4 regions of the Paenibacillus sp. J22P277 genome follow, and region 2 is predicted to be linked to each of the others. Evidence: riboswitches for the same ligand, from Rfam matches in the RefSeq annotation. Region 2 holds a riboswitch; each other region holds the start of a gene.

Evidence for each region. Region 2 has a riboswitch for cyclic di-AMP ahead of AC50YL_RS04980 (hypothetical protein). Riboswitches for the same ligand answer to the same signal wherever they lie in the genome.
Region 1: another riboswitch for cyclic di-AMP. It lies ahead of AC50YL_RS35105 (resuscitation-promoting factor); the one in region 2 lies ahead of AC50YL_RS04980 (hypothetical protein).
Region 3: another riboswitch for cyclic di-AMP. It lies ahead of AC50YL_RS07525 (histidine kinase); the one in region 2 lies ahead of AC50YL_RS04980 (hypothetical protein).
Region 4: another riboswitch for cyclic di-AMP. It lies ahead of AC50YL_RS31880 (C40 family peptidase); the one in region 2 lies ahead of AC50YL_RS04980 (hypothetical protein).

Annotation. Positions count from the first base shown of each region.
Region 1 covers NZ_JBXENS010000015.1:57,818-65,220, forward strand. The annotation lists gene yabG (sporulation peptidase YabG) at 1-95, opposite strand, end outside; gene rsmA (16S rRNA (adenine(1518)-N(6)/adenine(1519)-N(6))-dimethyltransferase RsmA) at 177-1,073, opposite strand; gene rnmV (ribonuclease M5) at 1,070-1,630, opposite strand; gene AC50YL_RS35105 (resuscitation-promoting factor) at 1,773-2,918, opposite strand; cyclic di-AMP (ydaO/yuaA leader) riboswitch at 3,159-3,368, opposite strand; gene AC50YL_RS35110 (TatD family hydrolase) at 3,553-4,320, opposite strand; gene AC50YL_RS35115 (HD domain-containing protein) at 4,342-5,658, opposite strand; gene AC50YL_RS35120 (AbrB/MazE/SpoVT family DNA-binding domain-containing protein) at 5,933-6,187, shown strand; gene rsmI (16S rRNA (cytidine(1402)-2'-O)-methyltransferase) at 6,317-7,210, opposite strand; gene AC50YL_RS35130 (tRNA1(Val) (adenine(37)-N6)-methyltransferase) at 7,207-7,403, opposite strand, start outside.
Region 2 covers NZ_JBXENS010000002.1:36,536-43,938, reverse strand. The annotation lists gene AC50YL_RS05005 (galactose-binding domain-containing protein) at 1-1,330, shown strand, start outside; gene AC50YL_RS05000 (AraC family transcriptional regulator) at 1,490-2,239, opposite strand; gene AC50YL_RS04995 (phytanoyl-CoA dioxygenase family protein) at 2,361-3,236, shown strand; gene AC50YL_RS04990 (hypothetical protein) at 3,332-3,532, shown strand; gene AC50YL_RS04985 (NADH:flavin oxidoreductase) at 3,797-4,909, opposite strand; cyclic di-AMP (ydaO/yuaA leader) riboswitch at 5,239-5,409, shown strand; gene AC50YL_RS04980 (hypothetical protein) at 5,523-5,969, shown strand; gene AC50YL_RS04975 (hypothetical protein) at 6,062-6,511, shown strand; gene AC50YL_RS04970 (potassium-transporting ATPase subunit F) at 6,745-6,822, shown strand; gene kdpA (potassium-transporting ATPase subunit KdpA) at 6,864-7,403, shown strand, end outside.
Region 3 covers NZ_JBXENS010000002.1:619,566-626,968, reverse strand. The annotation lists gene AC50YL_RS07545 (response regulator) at 1-522, shown strand, start outside; gene AC50YL_RS07540 (fibronectin type III domain-containing protein) at 1,123-1,908, shown strand; gene AC50YL_RS07535 (class I SAM-dependent methyltransferase) at 2,137-2,886, shown strand; gene AC50YL_RS07530 (DUF445 domain-containing protein) at 3,088-4,347, shown strand; cyclic di-AMP (ydaO/yuaA leader) riboswitch at 4,577-4,772, shown strand; gene AC50YL_RS07525 (histidine kinase) at 4,951-7,293, shown strand.
Region 4 covers NZ_JBXENS010000010.1:185,949-193,351, forward strand. The annotation lists gene AC50YL_RS31870 (DEAD/DEAH box helicase) at 1-2,890, opposite strand, end outside; gene AC50YL_RS31875 (hypothetical protein) at 3,096-3,515, shown strand; gene AC50YL_RS31880 (C40 family peptidase) at 3,668-4,168, opposite strand; cyclic di-AMP (ydaO/yuaA leader) riboswitch at 4,173-4,333, opposite strand; gene AC50YL_RS31885 (hypothetical protein) at 4,657-5,475, opposite strand; gene AC50YL_RS31890 (M1 family metallopeptidase) at 5,510-7,403, opposite strand, start outside.

The DNA.
Region 1 (7,403 bases), on a different contig from region 2:
CCTTTTAAAACGGCTGTTTGCTGATCGATTGTCGCAACACGAAAAAGGACGTCCCCGCCATAGGATTTGCGGACGACCAGGTCCCCTTGCATCATGGGCAAATCACCTCTTCGTCTATCCTATGGGGAGATGCCCCCGATGGTGCGCTTCTTCGTCATCTTTTGCGGCCGCTTCGGCTAGGCGGGCAAGCCCGCTTTCAGCAGGGCATGGCTGAGCGCCGCGAATTCCGCGAGCGACAGCGTCTCGCCTCGGCGCGTCGGATCGATGCCGCAGCCCTCGAGCAGCGGCCCCAGCAGCTCGCGGTTCGGCTTTCCGACATAAGCGGTCAAATTGTTCGCGATCGTCTTGCGGCGCTGCGCGAAACAGGCCTGGACGGTCCTGAAGAAAAAGTCCTCGTCCTCCACTTCGACCGCCGGCTTGTCCCGGAGCGACAGCTTGATGACCGCGGAATCGACATTCGGCTGCGGAATGAACACCGTATGCGGCACGATGCACACGAGCTCCGGCTCGCAGTAATACTGCACGGCCACGCTCAGGCTGCCGTATTCCTTGCCCCCCGGCTTCGCGGCCATCCGCTGCGCGACTTCCTTCTGAATCATCACGACGATATTCTCGAGGGGCAGCTTCTCTTCCAGCAGCTTCATCAGAATCGGGGTCGTGACGTAGTAAGGCAAATTCGCCACGACGCTCACGCCGGCCAGCCCGCCGAACTGTTTCTCCATCAGCTCGCGAAGATCCAGCTTCAGCACGTCCCCGTGCTCCACGTGCACGTTCGGCGTATCCGCCAGCACGTCCCTTAAAATCGGGATGAGCCGATTATCGATCTCGACCGCCGTGACGCGCCCGGCCGTCTGCGCCAGCCGCTGCGTGAGCGCGCCGATCCCGGGACCGATCTCCAGCGCCCCCTTCGTCTCGTCGAGCTCGGCGGCGCTTACGATTTTGTTCAATATATTTTGATCGATCAGGAAATTCTGCCCGAGGCTCTTCTTGAACGTAAAGCCGTACCGGGCGATAATGTCCTTCGTCCGTTTGGGCGAACCGACTTCCTGGGTCGTTTTGAATCCTTCCGTCATCGCGATTCTCCTTCGCTCTCCATCGCCTGCAGCGCACGCCGGAATTCTTCCCGCGTAATCCGGAACGTGGAGCATCGTTTATAGAACTGCTTGCCGTTGGCATACCCGATGCCAAGCAAATTGCCCATCTTCAACCTGCGCTCCGATGCCTGCGGATGGACGAGCAGTCCCGCCTGCATCAGGTCCTCCATCGTGACCTCCGCCAGACCGCCGTCATTACTGCCGGCTTCCGTGCGCAAATTGGCCAGCGCGTGCCGTATGGCCTCCGGAGAGGCGTTCTCCACGCCGATATCTCCTTTATAGAGCGCCTCCGCCTGCGGCAGGAACGCATGCTTGCAGCCGGGCACGCGCTGCGCGACGATTTTGCGGATTCGCTCGCCCGCATGGTCGGGATCGGTGAAGATGATGACGCCGCGGCGCTCCTGCGCCAGCGCGATGCGCCGAAGCACCGCCTCCCCGATGGCGGAACCGCCGGTTTCGATCGTCTCCGCTTCGACGGCCCGCTTGATGGCGACCGTGTCGTCCTTGCCTTCGACGACAATGATTTCTTTGATCATGGAAGCTCCATTCCTTCCCTTCCGATAAACAAATAAAAAGAAGAGGCATCGCCCCTTCTTATGATGGCATATTTTCGCATGAATTACGATATGAATCAAGTAGACGGCGAATTCAACCAACGCCGGACCGTCGACCGGGTCTCTACAGAGACTCCGGCTTTTTGGGTCCCAGCACGTACACCGTGTAGCCCCGCTTCAGCCCGAACCGGTCCGCGTAAGATTCGCTGTCGAAGTAAACGTCGATTTTGCTGCCTTTGATCGCACTGCCGGTATCTTCCGCTCGGCGGAAACCGATTCCTTCAATATATACCCAGTAGCCGATCGGAATGACCCTCGGATCCACCGCGATGGTGCGTCCTTCCTGAACGCGCGCTCCCGATGCCGTAATGCCGTATTCCGGATGGTTCTTGTCTTTGCCCGTCGATGCAACGCCGGCCGAATACGCCGTCAGCGTAACGTTCTTCATCACTTTCTTCGCGTTGAACGTTACCCCGTGCTTCGTATACGTCGACCGGGAGGACTGCGCGGACAGCATCGTTACCTTCGGCTCGGGCTTTTTGGTCCCGACCGACACGACTTGGTTGACCGCGGATTCCGGGGTCAATTTCTCTACGAGGATTTGCGATACCGGCACGCCGTCCGCGAATACCGTTTCGTAGCGTTTGACGACTTTGCCCTGCTTGCCCGACTGGACAAGCTTCTGTTTGCCGAGCGCAAGCTGCGGATCGTCCTTCTTCACGACGGTGAAGGGAACGGGGTAGCTCGTTTCGGACACTTTCTTGTCGATCCGGGTGACCGTGATGGTCATGTTCGGTTCGAGCGCGGCCACAAGCGAAGGCGTTACCTTGTCTTGACCGCGAACCGCTATATCAGCCTGATCGATCGCCGCCTGTACAGTTCTCTCTGTCGTGTACAACGTTCTTACTTTGCCGTCAGCCTTCACTTTAAGCGGGACCGCCTGATCGATGATGATCCGGTCGCCGTCGCTTATTCCGCCATCGAGCGGCATCGACACCTTATCGTGCGTGCCAATGGTTATGGCTTGTTCATCCAGTAGGCGTTGAAGGACCCATTGTTTCGTCGAGACAATGGTTTCTCGTCCGTTCAATACTACGGAGACATGCTTGTCAGCCGTTCCGTACAACAACACCAAAAACATGAAAGTCATAGCGATTGAGATCATGGCGCTCAGTACAATTAAACGCACATTCTCATGCTTCCATCGCAATGCGAAAGACATGCTGGATGATCGTTTCCCATGGGTGTCCTTAAGCTGGAGTGCTCCCACTTCTTCGGTCCTCCTTACATAGCCCCGCCGCCTTTGTAACGCATGATACTTAGACGCGACTATAGAGTAGTATTAGCGTGCAAGCACGCATCTTCCATATTCCTCCCCGGCCCCACCTCCACGATACACCCTATGTCGTCAGTTTACGCAATATTCAAACAAAAAGAAGCCCGACGACAGAGGATCTGTTTCGTGGCTTCCCATTTAAAATAGGCAGCATGGAGTTGCATGCACGAGGTTGATCTCTCTTATAGACGCTTGCGAGGTTAGCTGTCGGATTCGGGCGCGAGAGTCGCCCTATTCGCTCGGGAACGCTTCATTCTGAATGCGTCCGTCCGCGAAATTCACCCCAAGAAGAATTTCACCGTCTCCGCCGTCGGCATGATACAGACAGTTTCAACAATTGGTTCCCCCGCTCTCCGGTAGCCGGAGATTAAGCGATTATTTGGAAAAGGAATACAACTTTTGTTGCTCTGAGATGAATCATACAGTCTAGCGCCGCACATTGTAAAGAACTGATTAATGACGATTTTAGTGAATTTCAAGGAAAATAACGAGAGATTCAAGCGATTTTCGGATCAAAAATCATTTTTATCCCCGGATATCATCCAAATGCTTGCTTTCAATCCGATTTTCATGATATTCCAAAACATTTCATCGCGTTCTCGGTCGTAATTCTTCCAATTTCTTCTACGGATTTACCTAAAATATCCGCCATTGTATTTGCTACAAGACGGACGAAAGCCGACTCGTTTCGCTTCCCGCGATGCGGGTGAGGCGCCAAATACGGAGCATCGGTTTCGATTAACAGACGGTCGAGCGGCACCTTGGCCATGACCTCTTTGGGTACCCGCGCGTTGAGAAATGTAAGCGGTCCCCCGAAGGATATGTAGAAGTTCATATCGAGACATTGCTTCGCCGTCTCCCAGCTGCCGGAATAGCAGTGCATGACGCCGCCGACTTCGCTCGCCCCTTCTTCCCGAAGAATACGCACCACGTCTTCATGCGCGTCGCGATTATGGATGACGATCGGCTTGCGCTTCGCTTTCGCGAGGGCGATTTGCTGGCGGAATACTCGTTGCTGAACGTCCTTCGGCGACGTATCCCAGTGGTAATCAAGCCCGATTTCGCCGATCGCGACGACCTTGGGGTGATCGAGCAGCGAAGCGATCCATTCCAGGTCCTCCGGCTTCATGTCGATGCTGTCGACGGGATGCCAGCCGACGGCGGCATAGATGAACGGATAGCGCTCGGCCAGCGCGATCGTCGTCGGGATCGTCTCCCGGTTGAAGCCGATATTGATCAGCTTATCTACCCCCTCGGCCCGTGCCCGTTCAATGACCGATTCGCGGTCGTCGTCGAATTTATGCGAGTCCAAATGCGTATGCGTGTCGATTAACATCATGATTTGCGAAACCCCTTTCTACATTAAAGCAAACAATTCGCGTATCTTCGCGGACAAGAGATGCGCTGATTCAAGCAGCGGTTCCTCCGGGTAATACAGGTGATACTTTCCTTGATGGATACCCGTGATGGAGCGGACGATATCGGACCTTCCGGATATTTCCGACAACCGGTCATCGCCCGAGAGCAGCAGAATCGGCGGTTTTTCTTCCTTTTCCGCTTGTTCGGCCGTACCCGGACGATACACATGGTAGGGCATGTCATACGGAAAGTCAATTTCCAGGTGATATTCCGGATGAAGCCCTATGGCGCGAAATTGATCCCGAATCTCCTGCCACAGCTTCTCGTCGGGTTGATCCATCGTGATATATTTGTAAAGCTTGCGGTTCAAGAATCGCTTGCATAGATCGGACAACACCGTATCGGATTCGGATGCCCAAGCAGAGAAAGCGGTCTGAACGAGCGCCTCGTCCAGCGCAAGGTAATCCTCGATGTCGATCGTTCCGGAGAACAGCTTCTCCAGGGGCGCCATCATCCAGCCGAACGCATGGCCGCCGGCATATAACTCCTTCGCTCTGCGGAATATTTGTCGCAGTATGATTTCGGAGCTTCGCGTAACCGGGTGGAAGTACACCTGCCAATACATTTGGTAACGAGACATGAGATAGTCCTCGACCGCATGCATGCCGCTTTCCTTGACGACGATACGTCCTTGATGCGGCCGCAGTACGCGCAAGATCCGCTCCAAATCGAAGGTACCGTAGTTCACCCCCGTAAAGTATGCATCCCTAAGCAAATAATCCATACGATCCGCATCCATCTGACTGGAGACGAGCGAGACCACGATCGGTTCATGGTAGGTTTTGCAGATCACGGAAGCAATCCGCTCGGGATATGAGGAATCGAATTCGCGCAGCACGCGGTTAATCTCGGTGTCCCCGAGCAGCAATCGGCAGGTCCATGCCTCGTGATGCGTGTCGAAGACGTCTTCGATGGAATGGGAAAACGGTCCATGCCCGATATCGTGAAGCAGCGCCGCGCACAACGCGACGAGCTTTTCTCCGATCGGCCAGCCGGAATAACCGCTGCGTTCGAATTGGGAAATAATCTTGCGGGTGATTTCGTAGACGCCGAGGGAATGCGAGAATCGGCTGTGCTCGGCGCCGTGAAACGTCAAGTACGAGGTGCCCAGCTGCCGAATGCGCCGCAGACGTTGAAATTCCCGCGTATTGATCAAATTCCAAATCAAGTAATCCTGCACGTAAATGTACTTATGAACCGGATCCTTGAATACTTTCTCTTCGGGAAGACGTTCCTTCGCTTGACCGTTTGCCATATTGCCGTTCACTCCCAACGTTCGTCATTTCGACATATTTTTCGAACCGATGTCGAATTATGTCACAATTCTATTTCCAATATGTACGCCATTGTTGTACTATAATAAGTATAGACGAATGCCTTATTGCCGTGAAGTAGTGGGAACCGCAGCTCTTGTTCATTCATTAGTGCCGGTTGACTATTTTGGGAAACGTTGGTATTATTAAGACATATATTAATAGAATTTTGTCGAATCGTGACGGCTGACCAAATAGGAAAGGGGAACGACAATCATGATGAAATCCACTGGTATCGTTCGTAAAGTTGATGAGCTCGGCCGTGTCGTAATTCCGATCGAATTGCGCCGTACGCTTGGAATCGGAGAAAAGGACGCCCTTGAGATTTACGTGGACGGCGAGCGGATCATGCTCAAGAAATACGAGCCGGCTTGCATCTTCTGCGGCAATGCCGAGAACGTGGCGTATTTCAAAGGCAAAATCGTCTGCAACGTTTGTTTGACGGAAATGCCAACTCCTGTTACAAAATAAGAGACAAATCCGATTTTATAGGTTATAATGGTATTATCCAAATTGTTAATTCTAACCTTTTTAATACTCCTTGATGCCTTCCTGCGCCAGAACCCGGCCAGGAAGGTCTTTTTTTGTGTTCGCTTAGCTTTATTTTTTCATCACTTCATTATATACGTCGCGTTTCTGAAGTCCTCTGTCCAACGCGGCCCGCTTGATGGCATCCTTGCGGTCGCCATTCTCCGCCTCGTAATGCGCCACATGCTCCTCCAGACTAAGCGAGGTCCACCAGGAGCCATCCTCAAGCTTGGTGGCGGCGAGCTCCTCTTCGCCCATTCCCGCGATCACGAGACAGTATTCGCCGATCGGAGGATGTTCCTCCAGCCAGGCAATGCACGCCGAGATCGTGCCGCGCGCGATTTCCTCATGCCGCTTGGTCAGCTCCCGCACCATGGCTATTCTCCGGTCGCCCCATTGCTCCAGGATAACGGGCAGCGTTTTGGCAATCCGGTGCGGCGATTCGTAACAAATGATCGTTTCTTCGTGCCGCTGCAAACGACCGAGCCAAGCCAGCAGCGGTTTGCGGTCGCGCGGCGGAAAGCCCGCAAACAGGAACCGTTCCGTAGGTAGCCCCGATACGATCAACGCCGACAAGGCCGCATTCGCGCCCGGTACCGGAACGACCGTAAGTCCCCGTTCCGCGGCGGCAGCCACCAGGTCCGCGCCCGGATCCGAGATGGCGGGCATTCCGGCGTCGCTCACGAGCGCGATCGATTGACCTGCTTCCAACAGTCGGATCAATTCGGGACCGCTCGCCTCCTTATTATGCTCATGATAGCTCACAAGCCGGGCGCTTATTTCAAAATGCGCGAGCAGCTTGCGGGTCTGCCGGGTATCTTCGGCCGCGATCAGATCGACTTCTTTCAAGATCCGGACGGCTCGAAACGTCATGTCCTCCAAGTTGCCGATCGGGGTGCCGACCAGATAGAGCGTGCCGCTCGTTGGATTCGAATCTGTTGATTGAAAACTCCGTTGTACGATCATTGCCCAGTCTCCTTCTGCGAACCGTTAGCTGCTGCGTCTCCATAGTAAATGCGCATTAACTCATCATTATATTGGCGCTTTTCATTATAGACGATGAGCGGAGGGAGCATTTTCAAGTCCGGCTTGCCATCGCGCGCCGCTTCGATCAGCACCATATTGGCCTCGGCTATCGCGCTTGGATGAACGAAGCGCA
Region 2 (7,403 bases):
GATGGGCGGCGGGCATTGGCTGATCGGCGACAACATCCCGTTCCTGACCGAGGACCGCATGAGCCTCCTCCAGAACAAGGAGCTGCTGGACATCGCCGCGAACGGCCGGGCGGCCAAGCCGGTCAGCATGACGAACTTCTATCACAAAGGCGAGCATTCTCCGTCGGTCGCCTATACGACGGGCAAGCATGGCGAGACGTACGTCGGCCTGTCCAATTGGGACGCCAAGAACGAAGCGACGATCACCGTCAAGCTGGCCGATCTCGGCTTGAACGGCAGCGCGAATTACGCGCTGGCGGAGATTTATTCGGGGCAAGGGCTCGGCAAGGCGAAGGGGCAGTTCACGTATACGCTACCGCCGAGCGGCACGGCGATCATCAAGGTGACGAACGGCGGCCCGGGCAACGGCAATGGCGACGCGCCGGTCAATCTCGCGCTCGGCAAACCGGTCAACGTATCGTCCACATGGGGCGATCCCGGCTACGAGGGCGCGATGCTGACGGACGGCAAGCTGTCCACGAGATGGAGCGCCGCCGACAAGCATCAGAACGACGAATGGGCGGAGATCGATTTCGGGAAACCGACGGCCGTCAATCAAATCGTGGTGAAGGAATACAAGGGCGACTATTTCCAAATCGCCAATTACGCGCTGCAGTATTGGGACGGCTCGCGTTACGTCGACATCACGAAGGGCTTTACGGTCGGGGATGACAAGACGATCGATTTCAAGACGGTCACGACGTCCAAGATCCGGCTGTTCATGAAGACGAACTATTTCATTCCGTCGATCAAGGAGATCGAAGCGTATAACATCAAAGGCGGCGGCGGACCGAGCATCGTGCAGGACGACAGCAACGGGGAGTACGCGAACTACTCCGATATCCGCGCAGGCGTGCAGCGGATGCAGGTATTCAAGCTGACGAAGAGCGATCTGCCGAAGCTGGACGTGTACATCTACGAGAGCTACGTGAGCGCGGTGCCGGCGGACGCCTATTATTTCGACCTCGTCACGCTGGACGCGAACGACAACCCGCAGGACAAGATCTTCTCGGCCTCGCTGCCGGCGTATAACATCCCGGGAAGCGTGAGTCCGTACTCGATCTATCCGCGCCTGAAGAACCTGGATACGACGAAGAAATACGGCCTGATTCTCAAATCGCCGAAATCGGCGGACACGGAATCGACGGACAACAACTACGGCTTCGCCTACAGCGACAACGATCCGTACGCGGACGGATACGAGAAGCTGTCGCTCGACGGCGGCAAGACGTGGGCGACCGAGAATGACGGCAAGCGGGATTTGATTTTCTCGGTTTATTCGAGCGAGTAACGGTTGCATGCGCATGAGGATGGAAGACGGCGGGAGCGATCCTGCCGTCTTTTTTTGCGGGCGGCGGCAGTCGGCAGTCGGCACTCGCTCTGCGGTTGATGAAGCAGAGAGGCGTCCGGCGTGGGTCAGGCCGACTTCCGGCAACGCAGCGGCTTGGCGTCAGCGCGTCTTCCGGTAGCGCAACGGCGTGTCGCCGAGCTCCCTGCGGAACAGCTCGATGAACTGCGAGGTCGTCGAGAAGCCGCACTCGAGCCCGATCGCGCTGATCGTCAGCGTCGTATTCAGCAGCAGCCCTTTGGCCGCTTCCAGCCGCTTGCGCAGCAGGTATTGCCCCGGCGACAATCCGGTCTGGACCTTGAACAGATGGCGAAAATGATCCTCGCCGTAGCCCGACAGCTCCGCCAGCGTGCGAAGCTGCAGCGGCTGCGTATAGTTCTCGTCCATGTAGCGCCGCGCGTAGAACAGCCGCTCGGGACGCTGCTCGTCGCCCTGCGGCGCTTCCGCCTGCCGGCCGAGCAGCAGGATGATCTCGTTCAGCAACAGATTCGCCCGCTGCGCGTAATGGGCTTTCTGCGCGAGCAGCTCTTCCTTCATCGTCAGCATGAGCGCCAGAATCGACCGCTCGTCCGTATCGCGGATAAGGCCGTTCGGCAGCTGCACCGGGAAATCGTCGTAGCGAAAGCCGAAGAAGACGACCTCCGTCGCTTCGTCATGCCGCTCGTCGTGCATGTAATTCGGCCGGGTCAGCGTGATCGTGCCGGGTCCGTAGGCCAGCGTCCCGCCGTTCAGGTTCATCGTCCCGGTCCCCGATACGTAGTAGACGAGCTCGTAGCAGCTATGCTTGTGATAATCGACGTAGCTGCCCGCTTCATGGGATTTGTAGAAGAAAAAATCCAGTTGTCCGTTCACGCCCGCCACGACCTTTCCCCGAATCCTGATAGTTTATCCCCAGTCTATTATAGCTCGGGGGCTCTTGTCACCCGTATGATGGAGGAGAGAGACGACCAATCATTCACGGGAGTGATCGACGATGGCGAACGGAAACGAGACAGGGCTGACGGAACAAGAAATCACGCGGTACCGGGAGGACGGCTTCCTGGTGTTCGACGGGATATTGCGCGAGGCGGAAGTCGAAGAGCTGCGGCTAGCGTGCGAAGCGGACCCGATCACGGCGCTGCGCACGCAGAAGGAGTACGAGACGATGACGGTGCACGCGCTCGGCATTACGTCCCTGCATCCGGCATTTCTGAAGCTGGCGAAGCATCCGGCGATCGTGGGCAAGCTGCGCGCCCTGCTCGGCGACGATATCGAGCTGCAGCATTCCAAGCTGGCGACGAAGCCGCCGACGAAGGGCGTCGGCGCGTTCGCGTGGCATCAGGATTACGTCTTCTATCCCCACACCAATACCGATCTGTTGTCCGTCATGGTCATGCTGGACGATGCGACGCCGGAGAACGGCTGCATGCAGATGGTGAAGGGGAGCCACCGGCTCGGCCCTCTGAATCACATGAAGGACGGACGCTTCGTTGCAGCCTGCCAGGAGACCCGTTACTGGGAGGAACCGGCGAATCCTGACGACATCGCCTACATTATGCCGAAGACGGGCGGCATCAGCATTCATCATGCGCTGACGCTGCACGGCTCGGCGGCCAACGCGTCCGGCAGGCCGCGCCGGGGCATCGTGTTCTCGTACCGCGCGGGGGACGCGTATCAGCTGGCCGATACGCTGTTCGACGACACCGGCCTGCTGATCAACGGCAGCCGCAAGGGCATCGTCCGTTGCGACGCCGGCGTCGTGGCGCTGCCGTTCCGGGGAGGAGGCGCCCACCCGTACGGCTCGGCCTGGAACCAGGCGGGCGGATTCGCGGCGGCGCATAACGCGGAGCAGTTCCGAGACCCGCTTTGATCCGCGTGCGGCAGCCGCATGCGGAGCGAATCGCGGGTTTCCGCGGAGACTGCCGCAGCTTCGCCTGCACCCGCCGGGCCAGGGGCTTCTCGGTCGTGGCGACCGAGATCCGGCGCATGGCGGTGCAGAGTCGCGACTCCTCCCAAGATATCCGCACGCAGCTCGGCCTGATGCAGAACCGGCTGAAGGCAATCGGCGCGGACATCGACCGGATCAAAGGCGACATGGCGCATCACTCGCAAAGCGTCAAGGAGCTCGACGGCGGCGTTCGAGCATATCGCCGCCACGGCCGGTGAGCTGCTGGACAAGTTCACGACGCTGCAAGCCGAGCCTTCCTAATCGTTGCATTAGCTGAGGCGGCGATCGCCTCGCGCGAGCAGGCTCACCCTTCCATGGGCTGCCCGAACTCGTTTTTGCGATCTTTCGAGCTCCGCTTAGTACGGATTTATCGCAAGAAAAGGACCTCCATTTCCGCTTTGCGGCGGAAATGGAGGTCCTTCGTTTGCCTATCGGGATTTTCCGTTGTCTGCGAATCTTTTTTTTGTGACAGCGCCTAGGCGTCAGTACAGCGTTCCGAGCGCTTGCGGCGCGAACGGCTGCAATTCGTCCGGCCTTCCTTGCTTGATCTTGAGCGCCCAGGCGGGATCGCTCAAGAGCGCCCGGCCGACGGCGACCAGGTCGAATTCGCCGCGATCGAGCCGTTCCAGCAAACCGTCGAGGCTGGCCGTTCCGGCGCCCATCCCTTCCCGGAAGAGGCGCGTGAATTCCAGATCGAGCCCGACGGAGCCGACCGTGATCGTCGGCTTGCCCGTCAGCTTCTTCGTCCAGCCGGCCAGGTTCAGGTCGACGCCGTCCTCGAAGGCGGGCTCCCAGAACCGGCGGGTCGAGCAGTGGAACAGATCGACCCCCGCGTCGACGAGCGGCCGCAGGAAGCGGTCCAGCTCGGCGGGGGTTTCCGCGAGCTTCGCCTCGTAGGCGCCGTCCTTCCACTGGGAGTACCGCAGCACGATCGGATAGTCCGGGCCGACGGCGCGCCGGCAGGCCGCGATGACTTCGGCGGCGAACCGGGTCCGGGACACCAAGTCCCCGCCGTACCGGTCCGTCCGGATATTCGTGACGCCCCAGAAGAATTGGTCGATCAGGTAGCCGTGGGCGCCGTGCAGCTCGATGGCGTCGAAGCCGAGCCGTTTGGAATCGGCTGCGGCTTGCGCGTAGGCCGCGATCAGGCCGGCGATCTCGTTCTCGGTAAGCGGCTCGCCCGCTTGCTCGCCGGCGAGGTTCAGTCCCGACGGACCGACGGAAGGCGCGTCCGGGTTCGACCCGGTTCCCGGCTTGCGGGTCATGCCGACATGCCAGAGCTGGGAAGCGATCTTGCCGCCGGCTTCGTGGACCGCGCCGACGACGCCGGCCCAGCCGTTCAAGGCAGCCTCCCCGTAGAAATGGGGCAAACTCGGGCTCGCGCCGGCCGCGGGATGATCGATCAGCGTCCCCTCCGTCACGATGAGGCCGACGCCGTTCTCGGCGCGCCTCCGGTAATAGGCGGCCACGTCTTCGCCCGGCACGCCGCCGGGAGAGAAGCCGCGCGTCATCGGCGCCATGACGATCCGGTTATCGAGCGAGAGCTTTTCGGAACGGAAGGGGGCGAACAGGGCTTGCGCAGAAGTAGTGCTCATCCAAATTCCTCCTCGGGAAAAAATGCGGAATCAAGGGACTGGGGCATAAGGGCATTGGGAAATTATAGGTTAACTTTAAACCTTTAAGTCGTTCATTTCAATAGAAATAGTCGGCTTTTATATCCGCCGGACCTTATCGAGACGGAGGGCTCGCGAACGGAGATACACCCGAAAACGAAAGCAATTTGCAGGCATGCCGCCGATACCATTCTTTGTGCGCGCTTTCATTGCCGCTGACCGACAAGAATTTCGTCATGCGGGTTTCTGCGGCTTTTTACAATTTTCGCCGCCGGGACTACGATTAGAAGCATCACAAGCAATCATCGTTCAACCCATAATCGCTGAATCCCTTTATAGGGAGCGGGGGAACCAATGGAAGCCGGCGCCGCGTGGCGGCGCGTCTTCCCGGGGTGAATCGCGGACAAGCAACGCTTGTCCGGGTAGGGCACTCTCTAGCCCGAATCCGACAGCTAACCTCGCAAGCGAACCAGAGAGACGACTTAGGCCAAAGCGCGCGAAGCAGCCTTTTTCTTTGCGCTGTCCATGAAGCCGGGAGTGGAGACATCTCTTCTTCCCGGCTTCTTTTTTTTATCCCACGAAGGAGTGAATGAGCATGCACGCCGTACAGACAAGGGCTTCGCTTCAAAGAGAACGCATGGATATGGTGAAAATCGAGCGCATCGAATGCTTCCGGTTCGATCGCGAGACGGCGCGTCTGCTGTTGCCGGACTGCGGAAACGGGGATTGGTGCGGCATCCTGATGCTCGGCACGGGCTCCGGCGAGCTCGGCATCGGCGTCTTCCGGGAATGCGCCTTGAAGGGCGATTTTATCAAATGGGCCTGCGCGTTCCAGGGGTTCAAGCACCATACGCTCAGCGAAGGCCTGCTGGAAGCCCGGATCAAGCACGAGGCTTGGGGCGACGTCCGGTCGTTGGCGGCGGAAGCGGCGCTGCGCGAGCTGGCCGGCGGCATCGGGGCGCCGGTGGGCCGATCGTTGTCCGACAGCCTGCACGACCATTCCTTTTGCTTCGAGCACGCGGAGGCATATGTCATTTTCTAGGCGGAGAACCGCGGCGACATGGCCGTTTTTATATTTTTTTTACACCCTGGGGGCGATCTCTTTACCCCGATTTTATGGGGAATGGGATTAAGATGACGGAGTACGGAAGAGGGGAGCGTGGAGCGGACGTGGACATACGGGAAATCAATTCAAATTCGGCAACGATCGTCGTCGCGGCCATGACGAAATCCGGCGAGCATTTCATGAAGCAGCTGCTCGTCAAAGGCGTGCCGTTTACGGCGATCACGAACAGCGTCGCGGAGCGGCAGCAGCTGTCCAAGCTCGGCATCGCGTCCATCCTGCTCGTGAATACGATCGATCCGGATACGTGGGAGATGCCGGATCATCCGGTCGGCAAGGTGTTCTTGTTCGAAAGCAGCCTGTCGCTGTGCTGCCGGTACCTGCGCATGATTCGCAAATGGACGGATCAGCCGGTATACGTCATCACGGGGCGGACGCACGGCCGGTTGATCTATAAGAGCCTCGGCGCCACCCACATCGTGCATTCCAACACCGGCAGCATTTCGTTTCTGCTGGATTAGCATAAGATTGCTTCGATTGGAAAATGTTATGACTAACTACAGAAAGGCTCGTGAGGAGGGTGCTCGGATGGTTAACGATTTTACGATGGTCCTCTTGGCTGCGGTCCTGTACGGATTGTTCTGGGGCTTCAAGAAATTATGCGAGAAAGCGTGAGGCCGATCTCCCCAAGCAGTTGCGTTAGCTGAACGGATCGGGCCAACGAGGCCGGATCCACTACAAAGGAGGAAGCGACATGGTCGTAATGGGGATTATCGCCATCTGCCTGATGATCTATCTCGGTTTCGTATTGGTGAAGCCGGAAAAGTTTTGAGTAAGCTGCTTCAATAACGAGGAGGAAACATTGCTATGGCTATGGGATTCGTACAAGTTGCCATTACGCTGGTCATCATCATGCTGTTGGTGAAGCCGGCGGGCACATATCTCGTCAAAGTTTTTTCGCAGGAAAAAACGGGCCTCGACCGGGTATTCGGCCCGGTCGAGCGTTTGCTTTACCGGATCATGGGCGTAAAGGAAGGGGAATCGATGGGCTGGCGCGGCTACCTTGGCGCCGTGCTGCTATCCAACTTCGTCATGATGCTGCTGATGTATCTCGTGCTTCGGCTGCAGAGCTATCTGCCGATGAATCCGGACGGGATCGGCAACATGCCGGCCGGTCAGGCTTTCAATACGGTCACTTCGTTCATAACCAATACGAACTGGCAGTCTTACAGCGGCGAGAACGGGTTGTCTTACCTGTCGCAAATGCTGGCGATCACGTTCCCGATGTTCACGTCGGCAGCGACCGGCTTCGCGGTGGCGGTCGCCTTCATCCGCGGCTTGATCGGCCGCAAGGACGACCTCGGCAACTTCTACGTCGACATGACCCGCTCCATCACGCGTGTGTTCCTGCCG
Region 3 (7,403 bases), 580 kb from region 2:
ATCGTCCATTTCCCGGACTCGGCCGAGGAAGAGGCGCTGCTGACGGAGCTGAAGACGCATCTGGGGCATTATTTGAAGGTGCCGTTTCACGTGACGTCCTCGTGCACGATCACCGATTACCACAGCATCGCGGCGGAGGTGAAGCGGCTGCGCCAATCGACCTCGGTGCCGGGTCTCGACCGGAGCGAAGGGAGCGACAAGGCCGTCGAGGTGGCGCTGCAGTATCTCAAGGCGCACTATAACGAGGAGCTGTCGCTCGAGCGCGTGGCGTCCGTGGTGTTCCTCAATCCGATCTATTTCAGCCAGCTGTTCAAGCAGAAGACCGGGCAGGGCTACAAGGACTACGTGACCGGCCTTCGCGTCGAGCAGGCCAAGGAGCTGCTGCAGCAGCAGGGGCTCAAGCTCGCGGACATCGCGGAGCGTATCGGTTACGGCGACGTCCGGCATTTCACCCAGGTGTTCCGGAAGAAGATGAACGTGACGCCTACGGAGTATCGGCAGCAGTTTCTCGCGGAGCGGTAGGATAGGGGCTTGGCCCCCTCCTACCGCCCGTTTTTTAAAACCTTTAACCTTTAGAGCGTTAAACATTAACCCTTTAAAACCTTTTCGCAACCACTTCGCAACCCCCTAAATCCCCCTTGCCTAAGGGGGACCCCAGGGATTCCATCCCTGGACCCGGATGGGGCTTGCCTTCTACTGGGCCGTCTTCGAAGCTGCTTCGAGGGGGGCTCGTTTTCGTCCGCTTGCGGACGCACTTTACCTGTGGCGAACTTACGTTACTTGATGCCTGGTTTTCACAACCATTTCGCAACCCCCTAAATCCCCCTTGCCTAAGGGGGACCCCAGGGATTCCATCCCTGGACTCGGATGGGGCTTGCCTTCTACTGGGCCGTCTTCGAAGCTGCTTCGAGGGGGGCTCGTTTTCGTCCGCTTGCGGACACATTTTATTTGTGGTGTTCTTCCTATGCGGGTTGCCTATTTTCAACGGCGTTCTTTCGCATGCAATTTGTTCTGGTGCGTTTCTGTTAACATCGCACGAACACCGCCTTGCTAGAATGAGTTTGCTAGGTTGACTACTCATCGGCGGGGTGCGAGATGTTTCGGTATAAGTGGAGGAATGGCGTGGCGTTGGCGGTTGGGTTGCTGGTTTTGACGCAGGCGTGGGAGTCTGGGCCGAGCGCGGAAGCCGAGGGCGGTTCGGATGCTGCGGTCAATCCGGTCTCCGCGAAAGCGGGCAGCGGCGGCAATGAGGCGCCGACCGGCTTGGCGTTGACGTTCAACGGGGATCCCCATACGTCCCAGAGCTTCGCGTGGTACACGGATTCCGGCGTGACGGGCACGAAGTTGGAGGTCGTTCCTACCGCGCTGGTTCCCGGCGGCGCGTGGCCGGCGGAGGGCGCGATCTCGTTCGCGGGCAGCGCGATGCCGATCAACGTCTACCAGTCCTCGAAGGATAAGAGCGCGGGCAAGCTGACGGACTACGCCTCCCATAAGGTCACCGCCGACGGCCTTCAGCCGGGCGTGAAGTACAGCTACCGGGCCGGCGACGGTCAAGCCGGGCATTGGAGCGAGGTCGGCACGTTCACGACGGAGCAGGCGGATAACGACGCGTTTACGTTCCTGTATACGACGGATCCGCAAGGAACGACAGCGAGCCAATACGGCACGTGGAATCATACGCTGCAGGCGGCGGTCAAGCAGTTTCCGCTGGCGCGCTTCATTACGATCACGGGCGACCTGGTCGATAACGGCGACCTCGAGGAGCAATGGCTGTGGATGCTGAACCAGCCGCGGGAAATGCTGACGCGAAAGCCCGTCGTCCCGGCCGTTACTTCGAACAGGCGTGCCGCGGTATTGGCGGGCAACGCGTTTGCGAGTGCCATTAGATCACGGACCTCCACTTCATGATTGCTTATCCGAAACGGAAGCGGAGCTCGCGCATAGTCTTGAAATAACTGGAAAATCGGACTACACTCGGATTATCCGATCCGAAGGAGCGATGCAGTATGAGCACAGCCGTGTACGTGCGTCCGTCAGCGGGGTTCAAACCAATCTGAACGGCGGAAGCAGCCGCATGCAGGCGAAGCCTTAATGTTGAAGCGTGCTTCCGCGTTCCTAATCATGGAGGTCATACGAGTGAAGCATGAAAGTCGTAATCAGTGGGAAGTCTTTTTCGACGCGCACGCGCCGCATTACCTGGAAAATGGATTCACGAAGAATACGATCGCGGAAGCGGATTTTTTGATGCGGGAGTTGAACCTCCCGGCAGGCGGCGCGATACTGGACGTCGGCTGCGGCACGGGCCGGCATTCGGTCGAGCTGGCGAAGCGCGGGTTCAAAGTGACGGGCGTCGATCTGTCGGCGGGCATGCTGGCGGAAGCCCGTAAGGCATCCGAGGAGGCCAACGCGGACGTCGAATGGATTCGCTCCGACGCGGCGCGATTCACGGCATCCAAAGCGTACGACGCCGTCATCTGCCTGTGCGAGGGCGCGTTCGGCTTGGTCGGCAGGGACGAGGATCCGGAGGCGCACGACAACGCCATTCTCCACAATATCGCCGCCGCGCTGAAGCCGGATGGGCGATTCGTGCTCACGACGCTCAACGCCTACGCCAAGCTCCGCAGCCTCACGCAAGCGGACGTGGATTCCGGCAGGTTCGATCCGTTGACCATGCTGGAGCAGTATACGGAGGAACTGGAGCTTCCGGAGGGCAAGAGGCGCGTGGAGATCAAGGAACGCCGCTATTTCCCGTTTGAATTGAGGGGCATGTTCGAGCGGGCCGGGCTGGACGTCGCGCACGTCTGGGGCGGCACCGCGGGCCATTGGAAGCGCGAGGCGGTTCGGCTCGACGAAACCGAAGTGATGATCGTCGCCGCGAAACGTTAAGCGGGTTTGCCGGCGCAACGGCCATCTTCGGGCGGTGCGGTCGTTCGACGGTGAGATGCAGTCCGTTTTCCTTGGGGATTCTTCCCGGGGGACGGGCTGCTTTTTTGTCGGGGCCAGGTTCTGTCCCGAGAACGGACGGAATCTTTGCAACGGGTTCGCCCAAAGTGGTATGGTGTAAGGAGCAAGCATAGGAGGAAAACGATGGCGAACGAATCGAAGAAAAACAAACAATTTGCCAATATATCGCTCGGCGTGATGGCGGCGGGCTTCGCGGCGACCATTCCGTTTCGTGCCGGGGGACTCGGGCTGCTGCATGCCGGCTTCGAAGCCGGCGTCATCGGCGGACTCGCGGACTGGTTTGCCGTGACGGCGCTGTTCCGCCACCCGCTCGGCATTCCGATCCCGCACACGGCGCTGCTGCCCCGGAACCGGAAGAAAATGTCCGAGGGCATCGTGCGCGTGCTGGAGGACCGGCTGCTGGCGAAGGACAGCATGCTCGAGAAGTTGAGGCAGTTCGAGCTGGCGGAGCAGCTGCTGCCCGTCATCCGCGGCGCGCTGCATTCGGCGGTGCACAGCGAGCGCCTGCCGCAGCTCTTGGAAGGCGTTATCCGCAGCGTGGATGCCGATCGCATCGTTCCGCTGCTCTCGGACGAGATCGGCGCGGCCGTGCGCCGCATCGACCTGGAGGCGGCGCTTCGCGGCTTCCTGCGCAAAGCCGAGGAGGACGGCACGGACGAGCGCATGCTGGATCTGCTGCTGGAGCGGGCGGAGTCCTGGATCGCGACCGAAGGGATGCGCCGCGAGCTCGGCAGCGCGGTCATGACGCTGATCAAAGGACTGAACCTCGGCGGCTTGATGTCGTTCGCGGTCAATGCCTTCATCGGCTATTTGGAAGAGGACAAGCTTGGGACCATGCTGCAATCCTTCGTGCTCTCGAAGATCCACGAGCTGAAGCTCGAGGGCACGGAGCGCCGTTTGATCGTCATGAGCAAGCTGCGCGAGGCGCTGGATATCCTGATTACGAAGCTGGCGGAATCCGGACAGCTGGACGCCATGCGCGACGAGCTGCTTGAAGCCTTCGATATCGAGGGCGAACTGCATAAGCTGTTCGAGAGCCTGCGGGAGAAAGGCGTCGCTTTCCTGCATGACGAGGATTTTGCCGAGAAGACGTGGACGTTCGTGGACGGACTCCTGAACCGGATCGAGGCGAACGAAGGACTTGTCGACGAAGCCGAGCATTGGCTCAAAGGCCAAGCCGCGGCGCTGATCGAGCGCAACCATGCCCGGATCGGCTCCTTCGTGCGGGAGAATCTGGACCGGCTCGACAACGACCAGCTGGTCGAATTGATCGAGGACAAGGTCGGGCAGGACTTGCAATGGATCCGCGTCAACGGCGCGCTTTGCGGGTTTCTGATCGGCCTCCTGCTGCGGGGCATCGAGATGGCGACCGGGAACGTTTGAGGCCGGGGATTGCGAACTTTGTCAGTGAACGGGCGGATGATTAAACCATTCGCCTTACGCCCCAAATACGAAAAACGCTCATTTAGTGAGGTAGCGGGAGATTGCTGGCGCTCGCCGCCTTTGTAAGCGCTATATCCATGCTGGTTGCCTGCTCAAGGGAGCGGATTGCGTACGGGTTTCCTTTACAAAAAGCATGTGCTGGCGTAACATGAGTCATGCTTAAACTACGTAATTGACAACGCTGAATTTCCGAATTGGAAAACGGGGGAACCATTGGCATGTCAAGCCATCGAAGGCGTCAGATCGAGGCTTGCCATCAGGGGTGAATCCCGGGCGGGGCAGCTTAAGGCCGCCGCGTTCCGGGTAGGGCAGCTCTCATGTCCGAATCCGACAGCTAACCTCGTAAGCGACCCGAGAGAGGCGACGATTGTGCGTGCGAATAGACACTTCTTATATCATGTGCCTAGAAGCCGCGAGAGGCGTTCCTCTAAGTTAGAGGCCGTTTTTCGTTGGCTTCTTTTTTGATGTCCGTTTTCGCGCCCTCGCATAAGTTTCAAGCAATTCGCAAATCTATAGGTATAGGCATGAAAGGGGTATAACGTTATGGCCGGCTACCGGCGACAAACTCCGGAGGAACTGCTATTATCCATCTCCAAAATCCATCGCGGCCGTCTGAAAATTTACATCGGCGCCGTCAGCGGATCCGGCAAAACCTACCACATGCTGCGCGAGGGCCAGGCGCTCAAGCAGCAGGGAATCGAGGTGGTCGTCTGCGCCGTCTCGACGATGCGGCGGCCGGAAACCGTGGAACAGCTGGCGGATCTCGAGCGCATTCCGAGCATCCATTGGCTGAAAGGCGACGTGGAGAAGAAGGATTTGAATTTGGATGCGATCATCGAGCGCAATCCGGAGGTGCTGCTGGTAGACTCGCTGGCGCATGAGAACCGACCTGGCGCCAAGTTTCCGACGCGGCGCGAGGATATTCGCTTTCTGCTCGGCCGCGGAATCAGCGTGATCACGACGGTCAATGTCTACGAGCTGGAAGGCGTGACGGAGCAGGCGCAGAAGCTGACCGGCATCTCGCCGGAATGCACGGTGCCGACCGATCTGTTGGAGCTGGCGGATGAAGTGCGGTTGATCGACGTGTCGCCGGAGACGATCCTGAACCGGCTGAGCGAGGGGCGGCTGAACAATGTCAAGGATCCGGAGCTGCTCAAACGCGGCAATGTCGGCAAGCTGCGCGAGCTGACGCTGCGCCTCATGGCGGAGGGCGTGAACGAATCGCTGGAGAAGTACCGCGAGGAGCAGGGCTTCATCGGGCCTTCCGGCGCGTCCGAGCGCATCTTGGTCGCCGCGCAGTACCATATCAACGGATCGATCTATATACGGCGCGGGCAGCAGATCGCCAAGCGGCTGGGCGGAGACCTGCAGGTCGTGGTCTTCAACGACGCCACCCAAGAGCCGACCAAGGAGCGGGAGGCGTTCAAGAAGTCGATCCTGAAGCTGGTCGAGAAGGTCGGGGCGGGCTTCCGCGAGATCGCCGTTTCCGGCCGGAAGCAGGTTCCGCGGGCGATGATCCGCTACGCCATGCTGATCAACGCGACCCGGATCGTCATGGGTCATTCCAAGCAGACCCGCTCGGAGGAGCTGATGCACGGCTCGATCGCGCACAGCCTGCTGAAGCAGACGCGCAACATCGACGTGTTCTTCATGGCGGATCGCGCGGAGCATGACGGCGAACGGGTGCTGCCGGCGAAGCGTTCCGTTTCGAAGCCGCCGTCGGAACCGTACCGCAGGCTGAGCACGCAGGAAGTCGAGAAGAAAATCGAGCGCATTCGCCGCGGGACGTTCAAGGTGTACGTCGGCGCCGCTCCCGGGGCCGGCAAGACCTACATGATGCTGCGCGAAGGCAACGCGCTGCTCCGCAAGGACATCGACGTCGTGATCGGCTGCGTGGACACGCACGGACGGGCCGACACGGAAGCGCAAATCGGCGGGCTGACGACGATTCCGCGGATCCGGATCGAGTCGAACGGTAAAACGGACGAAGAGATGGATGTCTCCGCGATTATCGCCCGCAACCCCGAGGTCGTCTTGATCGACGAGCTGGCGCACGAGAACGCGCAGGGCAGCCGAAACAAGCACCGGTACGAGGACATACGGCAGATTCTGGATGCGGGCATCTCCGTCATTTCCACGATGAACGTGCAGCATCTGGAGAGCCTGAAGGACGCCGTCGAGCAGATTACCTGCACGACCGTGACCGAGACGGTGCCCGATCAATTCCTGCGCCTCGCGGACGAAATGGAGCTCGTCGACGTTGCGCCGAGCGCGCTGCAGCAGCGCCTGCGCGACGGATTGATCTACAAGGACGAGGACGTGGAAGGCGAGCTGGCCGGCTTCTTCAAGACGGGCAACCTCATCGCGCTGCGCGAGCTGGCGCTGCGGGAGATCGCGGACGACGTGGACGAACGGCTGGAGTCGTGGGAACGCAACGGCTCGCTGCGCGGCACGTGGCATCGGCATGAATCCATCTTCGTTGCGGTGACGACGAGCAAGAACGCCGAACGGCTGATTCGTCGCGGTTTCCGTATCGCGTACCGCTTGAAAGCCGACTGGCATGTGCACTACGTGCGCACCGAAGGCGACCGTTCGGAAGCCTGCAACAAGCGGATCGAGGAAATCAAGGCGCTGGTCGACCGGCTTGGCGGCGATTTCGAGGCGGAGAGCGGCGTGTCGGCGAGCAAGATTCCGGACGCCCTCCTGGCGAAGGCCAACGAGCTCAAGAGCACGCAGATGATCCTAGGCCAGTCGGGCCGCGGGTTCTGGAGCAAGCTGAAGACCAAACCGGTCATCGATACGATTTTGCGCGAAGGCCGCCATATGGACGTGTTGGTCGTGGCGGATTTCAATCCCAACATGGCGCTTGGGGAAGAGGAAGAGTAGCTTTCCAGGGATCCATAAGAGGAAGAGTTGCATTCCGAAAGGGCACCGCCAGGCAATACGTTCCGGAGTTTTTGGCAGGATGCGGATATAGCGCGAATATGCCGTAAGAC
Region 4 (7,403 bases), on a different contig from region 2:
CGCGTCCGGCCGCGGCGAGCGCCGTCAGCCAGGCGTCCGCGTCCTTGCCGGCCGCGGCGGCGAGCTCCGTGCCGGACGAATCCCCGCGGCGCTTCAGCAGCGCGAACAGCTCCTCCGCGCTCGCGGGCACGAGCGGACCCGCTTCCAGCCGCGCTTCTTCCTCGCGGGCGATGGCGGGATCGACGGCCCGCCGCACGGCCTCTTCGCCGAACAGCTGCCCGGCCAGCGTCTTGCTGACGCCGAGCAGCTGCAGCTGCGTCGCTTCGCTCAGCCCGTCGCCCTCGTACAGCATCGTATTGGCATAATCCGCGATGAATTGCACGGCGAACGGCGAAGGCGCCTGCGTCTCCTTGACGCGCACGTCGATATCGCCGGCGGCAATCGCCTGCAGCAGCGTTTTGAGTCCGTCCGTGTCCAGGTACTCGTGCAGGCACTCCCGCATCGCCTCCTGCAGATACGGAAAATGCTCCGCGTACGGCAGCGCCTGCTTCAGCAGCTCTTCGCTGCGCAGCCGCTTCTGCCACATCGGCGTGCGCGTGAAGCTGCGCGAGAGCAGCAGGGACGTCTCCGCGATCCGGCGGAACGAGACGGCAAGCAGGGGCGACCCCGTGATCGCCTCCGTCAGCAGCGATTCCGCGCTCGCAGCCGTGATCTGCCACAGCGTTTGCAGCCAGGACGCATCCCAATCCGGCACGACGAGCTCGATGCCGTTATCCTTGGCGTTGCCGTACATCGAATAGGGCAGCATGCGCTGGAACTGCCGCTGGATCGCCAGCAGCCACGTGCGGTTGACGCGCCGTCCGAACGGGTTATGGATGATAATGCGCGTCTGGTTCATCAGATCGCGGTAATGCTCGACGATGATCCGCCGATCGGTCGGCAGCCCGAGCGCCCGGTGCTGCGCCCGCACGAGGTCGATCAGCTCCGAAGCCGAATAATGGTCGAGCCCGTATTCGTCGTCCAGCCAGGCGATCGCCGCATCCTCGAGCGTCTTGTCCGATGCTTCGTCGCCCGGTGAAGAGGCGTCCAGCCGGAGGCGATCGGCCAGCTGCGCGAGAAAACCGCCCAGCCGCACGCCCACCTCCACGCTGCGGCTGCCCGTCTCCGCGCGCCAGAACGGAATCTCGCTGAAGCGGTTGGGCGCTTCCTGCACGTACACGCGGTCGTTCTCGATCCGGCTGATCATCCACGAGCTCGTGCCCAGCTGGAAGACGTCGCCGACGCGGCTTTCCGCGATGTATTCCTCATCCAGCTCGCCCAGATGGACGCGGCTGTCGGCGTGGTGGACGGGGTAGGCGGAGCTGGACGGAATCGTGCCCGCGCCGGTCACGGACGCCATCGCCGTGTTGGCGCGCTTGCGCAGCGTATCCGTCTCCCGGTCCCAGTCGATCAGCGGACGGGCGAAAGGATAGAAGCCGGACAGCACCTTCAGCGCAGCCTCCAGCCGTTCGCGCGGAAAGCCCCGGTAGCACTCGCTCCGCGCGATAAGCCCGTGCAGCGCGTCCACGGTCATATCCGCGGCGGCCGTCATGGACACCATTTGCTGCGACAGCACGTCCAAAGGCTCGTGCGGCAGCGTGATCGCTTCGATCTCCCGCCGCGCGATGCTGCGGCACAGCACGGCCGCTTCCGGCAGCTCGCCGCGCTGGCGCGCGACGATATAGCCGCGGCTGACGTCGCCCACGGCATGGCCGGCGCGGCCGATGCGCTGAATGCCCGCGGCGGCGGCCTTGGGCGAGTCGACCTGAATGACGAGGTCGACGTGGCCGACGTCGATGCCGAGCTCGAGCGACGAGGTCGCGACGAGGCAGCGCAGCTCGCCCGCCTTCAGCATGCGCTCGACCTCGAGCCGCCGCTCGCGCGCCAGGCTGCCGTGGTGGGCGCGCGCCAGCTCGTGCCCGGCCTGCTCGTTGAGCCGCAGCACGAGCCGTTCGCACAGCCGGCGGCTGTTCACGAAGAGCAGCACGGAGCGCGCGCCTGCCATGAGCGCCATGAGCCGCTCGACGATCGGCTGCCAGACGCCTTCGCGCGTGCGCGCGGGCCGGCTCAGGTCCGGCATCGTCACGCGGACCTGGATCGATTTGATCATGGCGCTTTCCACGATGACGACCGCCCGCGGCGAATAACCGAGCGGATGGGCGTCCCCGTTCATGCCGCCGTCGCTATTCAGGGCCGCGTCCATGCCGCCCGTACCGGCCGGCGCCCAGCCGCCCAGAAATCGGGCGACCCGCGAAAGCGGCTTCTGCGTCGCCGATACGCCGATGCGCTGCACGGCCTGCTCGGAGAGCGCCGCAAGCCGTTCCAGCGAGAGCGACAGATGCGCCCCGCGCTTGTCGCCGGCAAGGCTATGGATCTCGTCCACGATGACCGCCTCCGCGGTTTGCAGCATATGGCGGCCCTTGTCCGATGTCAGCAGCAGGTACAGCGATTCCGGCGTCGTGACCAGCACGTCGGGCGGCCGGACCGCCATGCGCGCCCGCTCGCCCGGCGGCGTGTCTCCGGTGCGCACCGCGGTACGGAGGCCCGGCCAGGCTTCGTTCGCGGCCTCGCGGCCGTAGGCTTCGATTTCTTCGAGAAATCCGACCAAATGATGCTGAATGTCGTTATTAAGCGCCTTGAGCGGGGTAATGTAGACTATGCGCACGCCGGGCTTCCAGCCCGTTCCCTGCGCCATGGCCAGCGTTTTGGCCAGCGCGAGGCGGCTGAGGCAGGGCAGCAGCGCCGCGAGCGTCTTGCCGGAACCGGTCGGCGCGGCGATGAGCGTATGGTTGCCGGCGGCGATGGACGCCCAGGCGTCATGCTGCACGGGCGTGGGTTCGCCGAACGTTTGGCGGAACCACCCGGCCAGCGTCGGATGGAACTCCGCAAGCGCGGAGGGAGTCGAGGACATGCGGCAGCAGCTCCTTCATCTCAGTAGAAGATCGTTTTACGTACAGTCTATCATTCTAGTATTCATCATGCGTCAAACCATTCCTTTTCAGACGTCGGACGAGCCCAGCGGAGCCAAAAAGGCGGTTCAATAAGCAAGCTTGCGCGCATACATATAGTTTTACGACAACAGCGTCGGCGTACGGGCAGCGGGAGGTATCGGGAGGATGGCGAAATGGCGGGACAGCTTGGAGAAGCGCTTCGCGGAATGGAGGCGGCTGGAATACGAGGTGGAAGACACGCTGGCCGGCAAGCGCGTGCTTCGCGTCGCGGGGCCGCGCACGCCGCGGCTCACGACGCCGGTGTCGGTGGCGGTCAAGCAGGCCGAGCTGAACGCGGTGGAGGAGAAGTTCCAGGCGGGCTTGGCCTGCTTCTGTCTCGGCGAGCTCTCCGGGGAGGAGCGGCGGGCGTTTCTGCGGCTCTGGCACGAGCGGCTCGAATCGGGCGCGACCGTCGTGCTGGCCGACCGCCGCGGCGAAGGATGCGAGACGCCCGCGCAGCTGCGCGATCTGTTCACGCCGCATGCCAAAGCGCTGAACGTCCAGGTCGGACCGACCTTCTGGTGGGTCCGGTACGAGCGCGCCTGAATCGGCAGGCGGCATGCCCGTGCACCTGATATAAACAAACAAAGCCGCGGCTGCTTGTCCCGAAGGAGAAGCAGCGACGGCTTTGTCCGCAATCCCGAAGGGCAGGGTCGCACCCCTGACCGGACCGGCATTATTCATGCATGTTGCCCGAATTATTCGTCGGAATCGTTGTCGCCTGGTTCGTCGGATGGATCGTCGGCATATTTCTCGAACGTCTGCGGGCTCATTACGCGGCGAGCCGTTACATAGCGCTTCGCGTAATAGGACTCGCTAAGTCCGCTGATCGTGACGCCTTTGCTGGAAGAAGCGTGCGCAAACTTGCCGTCGCCAACATAGATGCCTACATGCGAGATGCCATTTCCCGTCGTATTGAAGAATACGAGATCCCCAGGGATCAGATCGCCCTTGGCGATTTTCTTGCCCAGCCCAGCCTGCGAACGGGATGCGTGCGGAATGTCGACGCCGAGTTTCTTGAACACGTACATCGTGAATCCGGAGCAGTCGAACCCTTTCGTGGTCGTGCCGGTGTAAACATAAGGTGTTCCGATCAGATCTTTGATGACGCCGTCCATTTTCGAGTCGGCGAACACGCTGCCGGCCTGAAAGATGAAGAGCATCGCAAGTCCGATCACCAGAGCAGAGAACTTCTTCAAAACGGGAAACTCCTTCCAGTGCCTACGAGGTTAGCTGTGGGGTTCGGTTGAAGGTCCCCTATGATCGCCTCTGGCAGCCGCATATGCGCACGAACGGCTGTCGGGATCAATTCACCCAGAATGGTTCCCCCGTTTCCCAAGATGGGAATTCGGCAAAATTTTCATTTCTCAGGGAAAGTTATTCGATCATTTTGTCGCTTCTCCTTCCGAGTTCACGTTTTGTTCACAAATTAAAATTATTAGAGTGAAACTTTTTGCCTCTCATTTTCGTATAGCGGCGCCGTTTTCCGGGTGGGAACGGCGTTTTTTGGCCGTTGTCGGAAAATCGGATTTATCCCGCAAAGCTTGTCTGCCCCGCAGCCGCGTGCATATGCCAAAAAGCCCCATCGCGGGTCGATGGGGCGAAACTTAAGTCCTATGCTTTTCGAATGAATTGACGGGTCTTTCGTCTCTATCTCATGTGCAGGCAAGGGCGCGAAGACATGCAGCTAGGATTGCTTCGACTGCCAGGCGTCGTACTGGGCGGCTACCGTCCACACCTTCATGATCGTTCGCAGCAGCTGGTAGCCTTGGTGCAGGACGAGCGCGAGCAGGCCGGCCCACAGCATCGACACGGAGGCGATCGTCATGCTGAGCACGGCGCCGATGCCCCACATCGCGAGCGACACCCCGGCGAAAGGGAGAAAGTTGGCGATCCCGCTCCAGAGCGCCCGCATGGAGCCGCTGCCGGTCACGGCGCCGAACTGCATCGCGAGGAAGAGCAGGTGCAGCAGGACCGCCCACAGGAGCCAGCCGCCCGCCCACGGCCCGGCTTGCTTCGCGAATTCCGTCAGGGTGCCGCTCGAGAGCAGCAGCTTGAGCGCCTTCGGCAGGAGCCAGCAGGCGGGCGCGAGCGTGAGCGCCGTCTCGAGCAGGTAGAGCAGGGCGACCGGTTTCCAGGCTTTGCGGATACCGCTTAGGAATTTCGTGCCTTTCTCCTCGGACACGTGATGCAGGGAGTGGAACAGGCCGGCGTTCAGGAACGGCGTGACGAGCATCCGGCCGGCCAGCAGTCCGCAGAACAGCAGGGCGTAAGGCCGGATCAGGTCGGTCTTCATGAGCTGAAACTGCGATTCGGTCAAGAAGAGCGAGATCGCGCCGCTGTTGGCCGCGTAGGCGTCGGGGAACCGCTTGAGCAGCGGGACCGCGATGTTCTCGATGGTCCGGTAGAGGAAGAAGCCCCAGATCAGTTCGTACAGAAACAGCAGGATGATGATGTACAAATGCTTCGACGTCAGCCGCCAGCCTTGCTTGATATGCGTTCTCATCCGCAAATCACCTCCTTTATTCATACGGCGGGCGTTACCAGGCGAGCGAGGAGAAGATCGTCTCGGCCAGCTTCGTCAGGCCGACGCTCCAGCGCGTACGGGTTTTCTCGGCCAGGTCGGCTTTCAGGAAATTGTTGATGTGCTTGTTGTCCAGCACGTTGTCGTTCTGCGGGTCGACCGCGGCCCAGAGCAGCTTGGAGCCGTGAACGATTTTGTATTGCACGTGGCTGTCCTGCCCGTCCCATACCTTCGGCATGACCGTGCCGTCGGCGAAATGGAGGATGACCGTCACGGGGCCGACGCTGCCGCCGGTTTTCTTGACGAGCACGACGTTCTCGTACTCCGTCTTGCCGCCTTGCTTGACGGGCGTCACGTGAATGGAGGATACGGAGTAGTCCGCCATCTCGTCCCCGTACACGAAGTGGCTGAAATAATCGTTCCACTTCGTCTTGGTGACCGTCTCCACGACCCGCTGGAAATCCGCGGTCGACGGATGCTTGAACTTGTACTTCTGGAAATACGTCCGCATGATCTTGCGCATCGTCGCCTCGCCCACCTGCTTCTCGATCCCGACCAGCACCAGCTTGGCGCGGATGTAGACGTTCTCGGCGTAGTGGCTGTTGTCTTGATACGACCAGGACAGCTGCTTGAGCGGGGCGGGGTCCGTCATGTAGCTCGCTTCCACGGGCAGGTTGGGCGCGACGCCGTACTCGCTTTCCATCACTTTGTCTTCCGCGTAGGAGGTGAAGCCCTCGTCCAGCCACGCTTCCTCGAATTCGTTCGAGGCGACCATGCCGTACCAGTATTGATGGCCGATCTCGTGCACGACGGTGCGCTCCAGGTCGTACCCGGGGTTGTCGTTCTCCGCCGAGAACGCGGTGACGAGCGTCGGATATTCCATGCCGCCCGCGCCGTTGCCGCCTTTGGGCGGGACGACGACGGAGAGCGTCGTGTACGGATAGGCGCCGTACCACTGCGCGTACTTGGCGAGCGCGGACTTGGCGGCGTGCAGGTAGCGGTCCTTGTACTTGGCGTGCAGCGGATCGAGGTACAGCTTGATGCGCACGCCCGGCACGCCTTCGGTGGAGAAGGGCTCCTCGGAATAGACGAAATCGGGCGAGGCCGACCAGCCGAAATCATGCACGTCGTCGGCGTAGAACTGGTACGTCCTGCGGCCCCCGTCCACGATGGACGCCTTCGCCTGGAAGCCGGTAGCGGCTACTTTATAGGTGGAAGGCACGTTGATCTTCACGCTGTAGATGCCGAAGTCGCTGTAAAATTCGGAGTTGCCGTGATACTGGTGCGCGTTCCAGCCTTCCGTGGCCCGGCCCCTCGTGCCCGCGGTCTCGTAAGCGGCGAGCTTCGGAAACCACTGCCCCGCCATGACGAAGTCGCCGGAGTAGCCCATGCGGGCGAACACCTCGGGCAGCTTGACCTCGAACTTCATCCGCAGCGTGACGCTCTTGCCGGGGGCCACGGGCGTCGGCAGCTTAAGCTTGGCCAGCGTGAGGTCGTTCGGATTGCCGTCGTCGGGCTGCACGTAATGCAGGCGCGGCAGGAGGCTGTAGCCCTCCGTCGTTTCGAGCGTCAGCAGGTTCATGTAGCCGGTGCTGTCCGAGGTGGCCTTGTCCTCCCGCAGCTGCCCCCCGGATTCGCGCATGAACGTCGTGTTCTTGGAGCGGAAGGCGTTGGGGTAGAGGTGGAAATACATCTCGGACACCGGTTGTTTGCCGGGGTTTGTCCACGTGACGGACTGCTCCCCTTGAAGCATGTGCGCGTCCTCCTGCAGGTTCACGTCGATGTGGTACTCCGTGACGCGTTTGCTGAGCGAGACGGGCGTCGGCTGCATGACGCTGTCCGGCTGCTGCGTCGGCGGCGCGGCCGGTTTGGGCGCGGCGTCTTTCTTCGCGGGGGCGGAAGCGAACGTA